DNA from 3 places in the Comamonas sp. lk genome. Region 2 is predicted to be linked to each of the others. Evidence: predicted binding sites of a transcription regulator. Region 2 holds the regulator's gene; each other region holds the start of a gene.

The links. Region 2 encodes FNR, which switches genes on or off when oxygen is low (the NO sensors DNR and NnrR bind a similar motif). Its sites were predicted from a motif close to TTGATNNNNATCAA; they were not measured.
Region 1: a site for FNR is predicted at 3,314-3,327, ahead of EAO39_RS13145 (COX15/CtaA family protein). Genes of this name have one in related genera too.
Region 3: a site for FNR is predicted at 2,335-2,348, ahead of EAO39_RS15685 (OmpW family outer membrane protein). Genes of this name have one in related genera too.

The regions. Positions count from the first base shown of each region.
Region 1 is NZ_UOOB01000001.1:2,880,917-2,885,463, reverse strand. It holds gene EAO39_RS13160 (efflux transporter outer membrane subunit) at 1-441, shown strand, start outside; gene EAO39_RS13155 (hypothetical protein) at 479-916, opposite strand; gene cyoE (heme o synthase) at 957-1,868, opposite strand; gene EAO39_RS13145 (COX15/CtaA family protein) at 1,899-3,068, opposite strand; gene EAO39_RS13135 (hypothetical protein) at 3,563-4,231, shown strand; gene EAO39_RS13130 (DUF5329 domain-containing protein) at 4,319-4,547, shown strand, end outside.
Region 2 is NZ_UOOB01000001.1:2,244,255-2,248,801, forward strand. It holds gene ccoG (cytochrome c oxidase accessory protein CcoG) at 1-874, shown strand, start outside; gene EAO39_RS10325 (FixH family protein) at 937-1,248, shown strand; gene EAO39_RS10330 (hypothetical protein) at 1,456-1,707, shown strand; gene fnr (fumarate/nitrate reduction transcriptional regulator Fnr) at 1,773-2,495, opposite strand; gene hemN (oxygen-independent coproporphyrinogen III oxidase) at 2,757-4,139, shown strand; gene EAO39_RS10345 (sulfite exporter TauE/SafE family protein) at 4,143-4,547, shown strand, end outside.
Region 3 is NZ_UOOB01000001.1:3,441,504-3,446,050, reverse strand. It holds gene EAO39_RS15695 (VWA domain-containing protein) at 1-1,072, shown strand, start outside; gene EAO39_RS15690 (DUF808 domain-containing protein) at 1,208-2,221, shown strand; gene EAO39_RS15685 (OmpW family outer membrane protein) at 2,432-3,031, shown strand; gene egtD (L-histidine N(alpha)-methyltransferase) at 3,669-4,547, shown strand; gene egtB (ergothioneine biosynthesis protein EgtB) at 4,534-4,547, shown strand, end outside.

The DNA of each region.
Region 1 (4,547 bases), 640 kb from region 2:
CACCCGGCTACCGTCTGGGGCCTGGGCGGCAGCATTCTGGCACCGCTGTTCAGCGGCGGGCGGCTGCAAGGCCAGTTCGATGCGGCCAATGCCCAGCGTGATCAGGCCGCGTACGCTTATCGCGGCACGGTCATCAAGGCCTTGGGCGATGTGCAGCTGGCTCTGGTGAGCACCCAATATCTGCAAACCCAGTTGGCCAGTGCCAGACAGCGTGAGGCGGTGCTGCAACGCACTCTGGGTTTTGCCAAGGATCGCTACGAGGCCGGCTATGCCAGCTATCTGGAGGAGTTGGACGCACAGCGCAATCTGTTTGCCGTGCAGCAGGAGGTGATACGCCTGCGCCAATCGCAGCTGGAAAACGCGGTGCAGCTGTATCAGGCCCTTGGTGGCGGCTGGCAGAAAGCCGCGTCGGCAGTTGCGACTATCACTCCTGAAAAGTGAGCGTCTGGCCTATTTCCAGACGAGGCTTGGGGCTTGTTTAACTTTTGCTGAAGTAATACCAGAGAGCTGCGGCCGCAGCCAGCAAGAGTGCCAAAAAAGGCCGGCCGCTGCTGCGCGTCACTTCACCCGGTGACTGGTTGCGGTCTGCTTGGGTTGGGGCTATAGCCATGCGCTGTTCTATACGCTGCTTGGCCTCCAGCAGGCCGAGGCCCGTGCTGTCGCACAGCAGTTTGATGGCCTGCAGTTTCTCGCCGCGAGCCAGGGCGGCATCGATGGCTGTCATCACATCCTCAGGCGTGAAGCTTTGATGTGTTGCAGGGTTCGGCTTGCCCTGGGCATCTTCCAGCCGCTCTTCCAACAACTGCTTGGCTTGGGCTAGACCCAGGCCGTTTTGCTCGCGCAACAGGGCAATGGCGCGGACTTTTTCGCCCTGGCGGGCCAGCTGCAAAATATCTTCAGGGACGCGATGCGACATGGGGCTCCATTCATTCCATGTGGGTCGGCCCCCTGCAGGCTCAGCCCAGCCAGATGTAGTGATCGATCAGCAGAGCCAGAAACAGCAGGCTCAGGTGAATCAGCGAGAAGCGGAAGGTCTTGCGCGACAGCTCATCCGAGTAATTGCGGTACAGGGCAATCGCGTAACCGCAAAAGCCGGCGCCCAGGATGATGGCCGTCACCAGATACAGCCACGAGCTCATGCCGTAGATGAAGGGCAGCAGGCAGGCGGCAAACAGCACAAAGGTGTAGAGCAGAATCTGCAGCCGCGTGTACTTGCTGCCGTGGGTGACGGGCAGCATGGGCAGGCCGGACTGGCGATAGTCTTCCACGCGGTAAAGGGCCAGAGCCCAGAAATGGGGCGGCGTCCAGAGGAAGATGATCAGAAACAGAATCAGGGCTTCGGGGCCCACATTGCCCGTCATGGCCGCCCAGCCCAGCACGGGAGGCATGGCGCCGGATGCGCCGCCAATCACGATGTTCTGCGGCGTGGCGGGCTTGAGCACCACGGTGTAGATCACGGCATAGCCCACAAACGTGGCCAGCGTCAGCCACATGGTCAGCGCATTGGTGAAGATCCAGAGAATCGTTGCGCCCACCATGCAGAGAATGGCCGAAAAGGCCAGGGCCTGCTGGCTGGAGAGCTCGCCGCGCGCGGTAGGGCGCCAGGAGGTGCGCTTCATCTTGGCATCGATATGGCGCTCCACCAGGCAGTTGAAGGCCGCAGCCGCAGCGGCTACCAGCCAGATACCCACACAGGCCACGCCCATGTAGAGCCACTGTGAGCCCGTGGGCCAGCCGGGAACGGCCAACACCATGCCAATCAGCGCGCAGAAAACGATCAGTTGCACCACGCGTGGCTTGGTCAGCGCGTAAAACTGGCTCACGCGTGAGGAACTGCTCTCTGTCAGGGAAATATCACTAGCACTCATGCAAACACTCTCAATTTGTGTGCGCCGCCTTCAGCGGGCCGCACCAGTCGTGGGGCTTGGCGCTTGGGACGCAGTTTGCGTCGCACGGGTCACCGTCAGGCACCAGACCACAATCGTCACCAGAGCTGCAGCACCACCGGTGTGCAGCACGGCGGCAACCAAAGGCCAGTCCAACACCACGTTGGACAAGCCGGTTGCCACCTGCAAAATCAGAAAACCGCCGAGCAGACGCCGCTGCAGCGCCAGCGCCGGCACCAGGCGCAGACACCACCACAGTGCCGCCAACACGCCCACCACCACATAGGCCGCCAAGCGGTGCAGGTAGTGGATGGCGGTCAGCGCCTCGAAAGCGATGCTACTGCCATCGGCCAGCAAGCCCAGCGGACGCCAGATCTGCAGCGCCTGTTCAAAATTCATGGCCGGCCACCAGCTGCCCTGGCAGGTGGGAAAGCTGGTACAGGCCAGCACAGCATAATTGGTACTGACCCAGCCGCCCAGTGCCACCTGCATCACCACAATGGCCAGCGCTGCCCACAGGCCAAGGCGCAAACCTCGGGAGATCAGCGCCGGCGCCTGCTGGCGTGCTGCCAGACTCATGGCCGCAGCCGAAATGCACAGCAAAGCCAGCAAGCCCGTGCCGCCCAGCAAATGCAGGGTGACGATGGCCGGGAACAGCTTCATGGTCACGGTCAGCGCGCCAAAAGCACCTTGTATGCAGACCCAGACCAGGGCCGCCGTCGGCCACCAGGGACTCAGGGCGCCTGTGCTGGCTTGCCTGCCCAGCTGCCGTGCACGCCGCCATGCCATGACGGTCATGGCGATGATGAGCACGCCCACGGTGGTGGCCAGGTAGCGGTGAATCATCTCCACCCAGGCCTTGCCATGCGTGACCGGGCCCGTAGGCATGGCGGCCTGCGCCTGCGCAATTTGCGCGCTGGCCGCAATTGGGCTCGATGTGCCGTAGCAGCCCGGCCAGTCGGGGCAACCCAGGCCGGAATCCGTCAGGCGCGTGAAGGCACCGAACAGCACCAGGTCAAAGGTCAGAAACAGGGTCAGAATGCACAGCGCCTGCAGGCGCTTGCCCGAGCCTGTGCCGCGATTGCGCCACCACACCCAGGTCAGCGGTCCCAGCGCCAGACCCAGGCCCAAAGCCATCAGCTCCAGCATCGGTGCCAGATCGTAGAGGGCGCTATGGGTCATTGCACTGCCTCAGCCAGGGTGTGCAAGCCGGTCTGCGCAATGCAAGCTGTCCATTGCTTAGGCATGGGCAAGAGAGGCTGTGATTTTTCGCAAAAGCGACAGGGCATGGCGTGGAACATGGACCGCAGCAAAGGCTGCAGGCTTTTTATCTGAACGGGATGGGCAAAAAACGGCGGCTTGGCGCCGGGGCTGTCAGGCATAGGCAGTTGCCAGGACAGGCATGGGCCAAGCCGCGAGCTTGGTGTTTGATCTTGAACAATTCTACCTGTGTGATTTATGGCAAAGGTCTACATGCTTCAGTGCCCCTAATAACGCAACGGCAGGCAGGGCCTAAGATGGCTTGCCCAGCCGCTTAGGTCTGCCCCGTGCCTGGGCAGCACTTTGCGCACTCTTCTCCTTGGGGCGATCCCAGCTTGCGCCCTTTTCCATAGAGCACATAGCCTGCTGTCGTGCCGCAGCGAATGTGTTCAACTCCTTGTTATCCCATCCAAAAGATGCATCCAACGATTCACCAAGCCTTCGCTTTTCTGGCACTGCCTTTGGCCGTCGCAGCGCAGGCGGCCGAGCCGCCGTCCCCGATTCCCGCGGCTGACCTGTATATCAAGACCCTGGTCAACCATGATGAGCAAGCCATTCGTCAGTTGAACGACTATCTGCGCCCCGACCGTCTGCGCTCCGGCCGCAGTGCGGACTATGCCGACCTGGCAGCGCTGCAAGCGGCGGACAAGGCCTTCCCCGGCGAAATAACGGAAATCGCGGTGAAGCTGTTTCCGCAAGCCATGCGGGACGAGATGAAAGCACCGCTGGAAAGCCTGATGAGCACCGTGCAGCAAGCTAGGCAGAAGTCCGAGTGCAAAGCCTTGTCGTCCGAGCCACCGACCATGGCCAGCAATGGCGTGTTGACGGCTCAAGTGGCTTTTGAGTGCTCCCTGGTCAAAACCCAGGAAAGCTGGGCGGCTGCTATTCAACGCTTGGTGCGCAGCAACGCCGATGTTGCCAAGAGCCGCAGCGATTTGCAGGCACTGCAAGCTGCGTATGCCGCGCCTGTCAGCGTCAGCTATCGCGGGGTGTTTCCGCTGAGCATGGTGCCCAAAGACAAGAACGAAGCCTGGCGCAATGACTTTGCCAGAGAGACATTTGACGAAATGCTGAGCCAGTTCTGATCTTGTCGCCGGGGCTGCTTGCCGTAGCCCTGGCTTTGCTAGCATGGGCGCAGTCAATTTCACGACTGTCAGTCGCAAGGAAGCCGGATGCCCCAACTGAATATCGCTAAGATGGTCTCGGGCTTTGCCCTGTTTCTGGCCGCCGGCCCGGCGCAACTGGCGCTGGCGGCAGCTCCCTCGGCCCAGGCCCAGCAGGAAATCGCGCATTTGCAGGACTATCTGAAGAACTCGGGCTGTGAATTTCAGCGCAACGGCAGCTGGCATAGCTCGGTGCAGGCGCGCGATCATTTGCAGAAAAAATACGACTATTTGGTGA
Region 2 (4,547 bases):
GCTGGGTTCGCAGCTGCTTGAGCTGCAAGGCAACTGGCAGATCTTCTGGGTGCTGTTCTACGGTTTTGCTACCTATGGCAATGCGGGCTATATGCGCGAGCAGGTCTGCAAATACATGTGCCCCTACGCCCGCTTTCAGAGCGCCATGTTCGATAAGGACACCATGATCGTCAGCTACGACGGTCAGCGCGGCGAGCCGCGCGCGCCCCGCACCAAGCAGGTGGACGCCAAGGCCCAGGGCTTGGGCGACTGCATTGACTGCAAGCTGTGCGTACAGGTCTGCCCCGTGGGTATCGATATCCGTAACGGTCTGCAATACGAGTGCATTGGTTGCGGGCTGTGCATCGATGCCTGCAACTCCGTGATGGACAAGATGGGCTATGCGCGCGGACTGATACGCATGAGCACGCAAAATGCCATCGCCAGGGCCTGGAAGCAGGCGCAGATCATCCGCAGAGTATTCCGGCCGCGGGTGCTGATCTACACGGTGGTGTTGCTGGGTCTGAGCGCGGCCATGATAGGCAGCCTGATCATGCGCGAGCCGCTCAAGCTCAATGTGATTCGCGACCGTGCCTCGCTGTCGCGCATTGTGGCCGGCGGCAAGCTGGAGAATGTCTACCGCTTGCAGATCATGAATGCCACCGAGCAGGAGCAGCGCTATCGCATCACGGCCACGGGACTGGATGGCCTGGAGGTGGTGCTTGAAGATGAGGTTGTGGTCGGGCCGGCGGAGACACGCGGCGTGCCCGTGGGTCTGCAGATTCCCTATGGATCGGCAGCGCCGGGCTCGCATACCGTGTACTTCAATGTGGATGCCGTGACCGCTGGTGCAGGGCGCACGTCTGAAAAAGCCGTGTTTCTGGTGCCGCGTTAACAATATGAATGCCGCAGCCGCCTCGCAGGCGCTTGCGGCAGATTGATCAAAGAGGTTTTGCCATGTCTTCTAGTCCTGTTTCTGCCCCTGCCGGGCGCGCTGCCAAGCCGGTTCACGCCGAAGACGGCAAGCCCTGGTGGAAGTTTCCTCATGTCTGGCTGGTTGTTGCCGGACCGGCCATCGTGGTGGTGGCCGGCTTTGTGACGGCCTATATCGCCATCAGTGCGCCCGATCCCGTCATTGACCCGGATTACTACCAGCACGGTATCGAGATCAACAAGCGCCTGGAAGAGTCGCAAAAAAGTCTGGCGCCTGCCGTGACGGGCCGCAATCACGCCGCTACTCCGGCCAAGGACCACCCCACGGACCGCTAAATGCTTGTTTTTCGGTGAATTCAAAGCATTTTCGATCTGTAGCCCATATGTATGAAGCGTTGATAGCTATTAAATAAATAGTAATTCGGGTTTCACCTGCCTAGGCTTGCCCGCTGTTTGCGGCAATCCAAGGGTTTGCGGGGGCGCATTCCATGGCTGTTTGTGCAAAATGTTTTGCACCGATGACACAGCCCAAGGAGACGCAGCATGCTCGCTCAACGCTGGAAGTGGATTGCCTGGCCGGCTTTTCTGGCGGCGGCAATCCTGGAGATGGTAGTTTTTGCCTTTGTCGATCCCGGCGATATCGGCCCTGTGGGCTGGTCGCGCAACGCTGTCTGCACGCTGGCGTTCTTTGTGTTCTGGGGCGTGACCCTGTTGTCAAGCTACATCACCTGCTTGCTTTCGCGCTCCGCGCAGGAGCTCAATCACGGCATGGCTTCCGAGCCGCTGGTTGAGTAAGCCGCCCCATGAAGAAAGCCCGCGTCCATCGACGCGGGCTTTTTGATTGTGAAGTGGGGCGTGCCTTAGTCGTGGCACTGCTGGCTGTTGACGATGCGCTTGAGCGCCTCCGTATCCAGAATGCGCAGATGGCGTTGCTTGACTTCCACAATGCCTTCTTCGGCAAACTTGGAGAAGGTGCGGCTCACGGTTTCCAGCTTGAGGCCCAGATAGCTGCCGATTTCCTCGCGGGTCATTCGTAACACCAGCTCCGACTTGGAAAAACCGCGGGCAGACAGGCGCTGCACCAGATTGAGCACAAAGGCGGCCAACCGCTCTTCGGCGCGCATGCTGCCCAGCAGCAGCATCACACCGTGCTCGCGCACAATCTCGCGGCTCATGACTTTGTGCACATGATTTTGCAAGGCGGTGACTTCGCGCGAGAGCTGCTCGAGCTTGTCAAACGGCATCACGCAGACCTCGGCATCTTCCAGTGCCACCGCGTCGCAGGTGTGGTGGTCGTTGACGATGCCGTCAAGGCCTATGATCTCGCCCGCCATCTGAAAGCCGGTCACCTGATCGCGGCCGTCCTCGGTGGCGACGCAGGTCTTGAAAAAGCCGGTGCGAATGGCATACAGCGAAGTGAAACCTTCGCCATTGCGAAACAGCAGACCACCGCGTTTGACTTTGCGGCGTGTCGCCACGATCTCATCAATACGCTCCATCTGTTCATCGTCCAGGCCCATGGGCATGCACAGTTCGCGCAGATTGCAGTTGGAGCAGCTTGCTTTGATGGTCTGAAGATTCATGGGTAAGCAGGGATGGTGCAAGCCGGTGGGCCTGGACTATCTGTGACCTCTTGGTGAGTGATGAGATGGATCAAATTGTCGCAGCTGTTGCCTTGGCATTTCTTGATATCCATCAAGGCTGATGTGTTTGGCTTGGGGCACATTGCAATCATTCCTTCAATCAATGTGTGCGAGTTCATTGCGGTTGCAGTTGCCAGAAATCCTGCCCATCAGGAAACAAGCTGTCATCCGCCAATGTGAGCGCATCCTGACATTCACGTTATGACCGCTGTTACGCCCGAGCTACTGAGTCGATTTGATGTTCCTGGACCACGCTACACATCATTTCCAACAGCCGACCGTTTTGTAGAGGCTTTCGGCACCGAGGACTACATCCTGGCGCTCCAGCAACGCAAGACCCACTGCGCAGCGAGGGCGCTGCCGCTTTCGCTGTATGTGCATGTGCCATTTTGCGAGTCGCTGTGCTACTACTGTGCCTGCAACAAGATCGTGACCAAGCACCACGAGAAAGCGGCCCAGTATCTTGACTATCTGGCGCGTGAAGTGGCCTTGCATACCGAGCACTGCGGCAAGGGACAGGCGGTCAGCCAGCTGCATCTGGGCGGCGGCACGCCCACGTTTTTTTCCGATGCCGAACTGGCCCGGCTTATGGACTTGATGCGTGAGCATTTCAAGCTCGAAGCGGGTGGGGAGTACTCGATAGAAGTAGATCCGCGCACCGTGACGAATGAGCGCCTGGCCGTGCTCAAGGAGCTGGGCTTCAATCGCCTGAGCTTCGGGGTTCAGGATTTCGACCCCGCGGTACAGAAAGCCGTGCACCGTGAACAACCTGCCGAGCAGGTTTTTGCCCTGGTGCAAAAGGCGCGCGAACTGGGCTTTGCCTCCATCAATGTGGACCTGATTTACGGTCTGCCCAAGCAAACCCCGCAGTCGTTTGCGCGCACGCTGGCCCAGGTCAACGAACTGCGCCCGGATCGCATCGCCCTGTATGCCTATGCCCACCTGCCCGAGCGGTTCAAGCCCCAGCGGCGCATCGAGTCTGCGGATTTACCCATGGGCCAGGACAAGCTCAATATGCTCTCGGGAGCCATTGATGCCTTTATGGACGGGGGTTATGTCTATGTGGGCATGGATCACTTTGCCCTGCCCGATGATTCCCTGGCGATTGCCAAGCGCCAGGGGCGCTTGCACCGCAACTTCCAAGGCTATAGCACGCAACCCGATTGCGATCTGATTGCGCTGGGTGTGTCGGCCATCGGCAAGGTGGGGGCGAGCTACAGCCAGAACGCCAAAACCCTGGAGGAGTATTACGATGCGCTGGATGCAGGTACGTTGCCTGTGGTTCGTGGACTGGCGCTTTCGCGTGATGACATGCTGCGCCGGGCCGTCATCATGTCCATCATGTGCCAGGGCGAGGTGCTGTTTGAGCCCATGGAGCAGGCCTGGCTGCTGAACTTTCAGGAGTATTTCGCGCCAGAGCTGCAGGCTTTGAAGGAAATGCAGGCCAACGGGCTGCTGGTGCTCAGCGACGAAGGCTTCAAGGTCACGCCGCTGGGCTGGTTCTTTGTGCGCGGAGTTGCCATGCTGTTTGATCGGTATTTGCAGGCAGACCGAAACCGTGCGCGTTTTTCCAGGATCATCTAGGGCATGTTGATTTCGCTGCTCTGGACTGCTTTGATCATGGGACTCGTGGGTGGGTCCCATTGTCTTGTCATGTGTGCTGCGCCTTGCAGTGCGGTCACTGGCAGCAAGGCCGACCGCCGTACTGACGGCGGCCCGTCGCAAGTGCTGCACTTTCACGGCAAGCCAAGCCGTCCATGGTTGGCGCTTCTGTCGTTTCATCTAGGGCGTATTGCAGGCTACTCGGCCCTGGGCGCTGCGGCGGCCGTGGCCATGGAGAGTCTTTCCTGGCTGACCAATCAAAGCACGGCGCTGCAGCCCTTGTGGGCTCTGTCCCATGTGGCTGTCATGGCCTGGGGTCTGGCTTTGATGGTGCAGGCCAGGCAGCCGGCATGGCTCGAGAGTGCAGGGCGTTTTGCCTGGCAGCGTGTG
Region 3 (4,547 bases), 1.2 Mb from region 2:
CCTGCAGGAAATGGATCAGGCGCTGGCCGCACTGTATGAGGAAGACAGCAAGCTCTCGTCGCGCAAGGGCGGACGCGGCAATTCCTCGCCCTCGGTGTCGCGCTGGCTGGGCGATATCCGCAAGTACTTTCCCAGCCAGGTGGTGCAGGTCATGCAGCGCGATGCCATGGAGCGCCTGAATCTGCGCGAGCTGCTGCTGCAGCCCGAGATGCTGGAGAACGTGCAGCCCGATGTGCATCTGGTGGCCGATCTGATCTCGCTGGGCTCGGTGATCCCGCAAAACACCAAGGCCACGGCCCGTCTGGTGGTGCGCAAGGTGGTCGATGAGCTGATGAAAAAGCTGGAGGAACCCATGCGCAGCGCCGTCAGCGGGGCGCTGGACCGCAGCCAGCGCAACCGCCGCCCGCGCCATGCCGAGATTGACTGGAATCGCACCATACGTGCCAATCTGCGCCACTGGCAGCCTGAGTACCAGACCATAGTCCCCGAGACTTTGATTGGCTACGGCCGCAAGGCCAGACGCCCACAGCGCGAAGTGATTTTGTGCATAGACCAAAGCGGCTCCATGGCCAACTCGGTGGTGTATTCCAGCATTTTTGGTGCGGTGATGGCCAGCTTGCCGGCCGTGGCCACCAAGCTGGTGGTGTTCGATACGGCGGTGGTGGATCTGACCGACAAGCTTGACGATCCGGTCGATGTGCTGTTTGGCGTGCAACTGGGCGGCGGCACCGATATCAACGGCGCCGTCGGCTATTGCCAGAGCCTGATCAGCGAGCCGCGCAACAGCATTCTGGTGCTGATCTCGGACCTGTACGAGGGCGGCGTCGAATCTGGCCTGCTGCGCCGTGCCAACGAGCTGGTCGAGTCCGGCGTGCAGTTCATCACCTTGCTGGCGCTGAGCGACGAGGGTGCTCCGGCCTATGACGCCGAACTGGCCGCCAAGCTGGCCGCCCTGGGCGTGCCTTCGTTTGCCTGCACGCCCGATGCGTTTCCCCAACTGATGGCGGCCGCCATTCGCCGCGACGATGTGGCGGCCTGGGCGGCGACCCAGGGCTTCAAGACCAGCAAATAGTCACCTTCCAAGTTGCAGTCGAGGTCGTGCCAGGCCCAAAGCGCGGGGGCCGTGCAAGACCTTCCCCAAAATCCAACAGCTGCGGGCCGGGCTTGCCTTCATGATGGCTGCTGATTCAACTCCGGAGAAATGTGCATGGCAGTTGCTGGCCTTTTAATGCTGCTCGACGACATTGCAGCCTTGCTCGACGACGTGGCCTTGATGACCAAGACGGCCGCCGGCAAGAGCACGGCCATCCTGGATGATGTGGCGGCCCAGACCAAGGTTGCCATGCAAAAAACCGCCGGCGTGCTGGGCGACGATCTGGCGCTCAATGCCGAGAAGGTCACGGGCGTGAGCGCCAACCGGGAGCTGCCCGTGGTCTGGGCGGTGGCCAAGGGCTCGCTCAAGAACAAGGCCTATCTGGTGCCGGCGGCCATGCTGATCAGCGCTTTTGCGCCCTGGTTGATCATCCCGCTGCTGATGGTCGGCGGTGCTTTTCTGTGCTTTGAAGGCGTGGAAAAAATTCTGGAGCTGTTTCGCAAACGGCAACAGCATGGTGCCAAGCAGGTAGTGGCCGAATCTGTCGAGGCGGCGCAGATCGGCGTGGCGCCGTCTTCGGTGCGGGCTGCGCATGAAAAGCAGTTGGACCCGGCGCAGTACGAAAAAGAAAAAATCGCAGGTGCGGTGCGCACCGACTTCATCTTGTCGGCCGAAATCATGGCCATTGCCCTGGGCACGGTGGCGAGCAAGCCGCTGTGGGAACAGTTCACCGTGCTGGTGGCCGTGGCGCTGGCCATCACCGTGTTTGTCTACGGCCTGGTGGCCGGCATTGTGCGCATGGATGATGTGGGCGGCTGGCTGATGGCCAAGAAAAGCGCGGCCCTGCAAGCGATTGGCCGCGGCACGATTGCGTTCACTCCCTGGTTGATGCGCGGGCTGTCCGTTGTGGGCACGGCGGCCATGTTCATGGTGGGCGGCAGCTTGCTGGTGCATGGCATGGCACCGATAGAGCATTGGGTGCAGGCCGTGATCGCTCCCGTGGGCGGAATTGCCGCCGCACTGGGCGCGGTGCTGGTGCATGTGCTGGTGGGCGCCGTCATCGGCGCGGCCGTAGTGGTGTGCGTGGAGCTCTGGCACAAGCTGCGCCCGGCCAAGACCGGGCATTAAAAATGTATATCTAACACCGAAGTATTGGCAGCGCTTTGCGTTGTATCAGCAGCTAAAGCGGGCGTAGCCAAAGGGCAACGCCCGCTTTTTTCTTTGCGGCGAGCCCGGCTGGATTGACCTGGGACAAACCCGAGTGTGCAGGGCTTTGTTTCAATCAATGTCAAGGAAGGAGCACAGCGCTCCCCGGATTTTCTTCAAGGAAAAAAGCCAATGAAAAAGACTCTGATCGCGATTGCTGCCGCTGCCAGCGCCCTGACTGCCGGTACTGCTTTTGCCCAATCCTTTGACGGCAGCAGCCCCTGGCTGGTGCGTATGCGTGCAGTGAATCTGGACAGCGACAACGGCGGTGCCGCCGGTGCTGCGGGCGTGAGCATCAACAACAAGTGGATGCCCGAACTGGATGTGTCCTACTTCTTCACGCCCAATATCGCTGCCGAGCTGGTTCTGACCTATCCGCAAAAGCATGATGTGCGCCTCAACGGCGGCAAGATCGGTTCGCTCAAGCATCTGCCGCCCACCTTGCTGGCCCAATACCACTTCACCAACTTCGGCGCTTTCAAGCCTTATGTGGGTGCCGGTATCAACTACACGCGCTTCTCGAACGTGGACATTCTGGACGGTGCCCTGAGCGTCAAGAAAAACAGCTTTGGCGGTGCGTTGCAACTGGGCTTTGACTACGCTCTGGACAAGAACTGGTCGCTGAACTTCGACGTCAAGAAGGTGTATATCGACACCCAGGTCAGCGGCGGAATCGGTAAGTTCAAGGTCGATCCATGGCTGGTGGGCGTGGGCGTGGGCTATCGCTTCTGATAGCGGCAAACCGTGTTTTTCAGGGCAGATGAGGTGAAGCGTTTTCTGCCTTGAAACACGCACCGCAAGTGGTTGCGGTGTAAGAACGTGTTGACGATCTCCTCAACGCGGCTGCGTAGAAATCGTCAATACGTTCTAAAGGGGTGGCTGCTGTTTGCGCGGCAGCCATTTCTCTGGCTTGGGTGTATGTATTTGATCGGTATCCGCTTTGGCGGCTACCGATTTTTTTTGCTCTGGAGATGGCTAGCAACAAATGCCGGCTTCATTCAAACGTCCGATATCTCATGATGTGAAAAATATCGCTGGGCTCAGTCCTACTTCTGTCCAGCGCTGGCGGCGATAGGCTGGTGCTTTGCTGGCTTGGGCTTGGTGCCGGGGTCGCAATCATGGCTTGGCAGTGATGGCCCAGGTTTGGCAGACAGCCGCCTTGTGCGATCAACTCATCAGGAGAGGCAGCATGCGTTTGGCATCACGTTTGGTATCGGATAGGCAGGCAACATCCATAGAGTTTTTTTCCCGTGCCGGGCGTATTCCCCTGCCTCTGGCGTCTTCCTCGCCGCCAGTTGTCGCCGCCAACGGCGCCGGACATCAGGACGATGCGTCATGCCTGCTGCGCCATGAGCTGGCGCAAGGCCTGATGCAGCAGCAGGCGCAGATCTCACCCAAATTTCTGTACGACGCACGCGGCTGCGCCTTGTTTGAGCAGATCACGCAGCTGCCCGAGTATTACCCCACGCGTACCGAGGCCGCGATCATGGCCCGGTATGAGAGCGCCATGGCGCAGGCCATGAGCGGCTGTCAGGTGTTGATCGAGATGGGCGCGGGCAACTGCGAAAAAGTTCGGCGTCTGTGCCGCAGTCTGGCGCCGCAGCAGTTTGTGGGCGTGGACATTGCTGGGGATTTTCTGCAGGCGGCGGTGGCGCGCCTGGGCCAGGATTTTCCGCAGCTGAAGGCAAGCGCCGTGGCCGCCGATTTCACCGCCGATTGGCAACTGCCGCCCGATGTACCGCTGGCCCGGCGCGAGTTGTTCTATCCCGGCTCATCCATAGGCAACTTTGATACCTTGCAGGCCCTGCATATGCTGCAGCATATGCGCTCGCTTTTGAACGGCGATGGCGGACTGCTGATAGGCATAGATCTGCCCAAATCACTTCCTGTTTTGATAGCTGCCTACGACGATGCGCAGGGCGTTACAGCCGAGTTCAATCTCAATGTACTCAGCCATGTGAACAGCTTGCTGGGCAGCGATTTCAGGGCAACGGACTGGGTGCATGAGGCGCGCTTCGATGTGCAGCATTCCCGCATTGAAATGCATTTGCGCGCCCGCCATCCCGTCATGGTGCGCTGGCCACAGGGCCTGCGCTGCTTTGCGCAAGGCGAGAGCATTCATACGGAAAACAGCTACAAATATCCCTTGCCTGAATTTCTCTCCATGCTGGCCAGTGCCGGCTTTGGCCGCAGTCAGGTCTGGACCGATGAGCAGCAGTGGTTTGCCGTCATTCATGCCCAGGCTTGA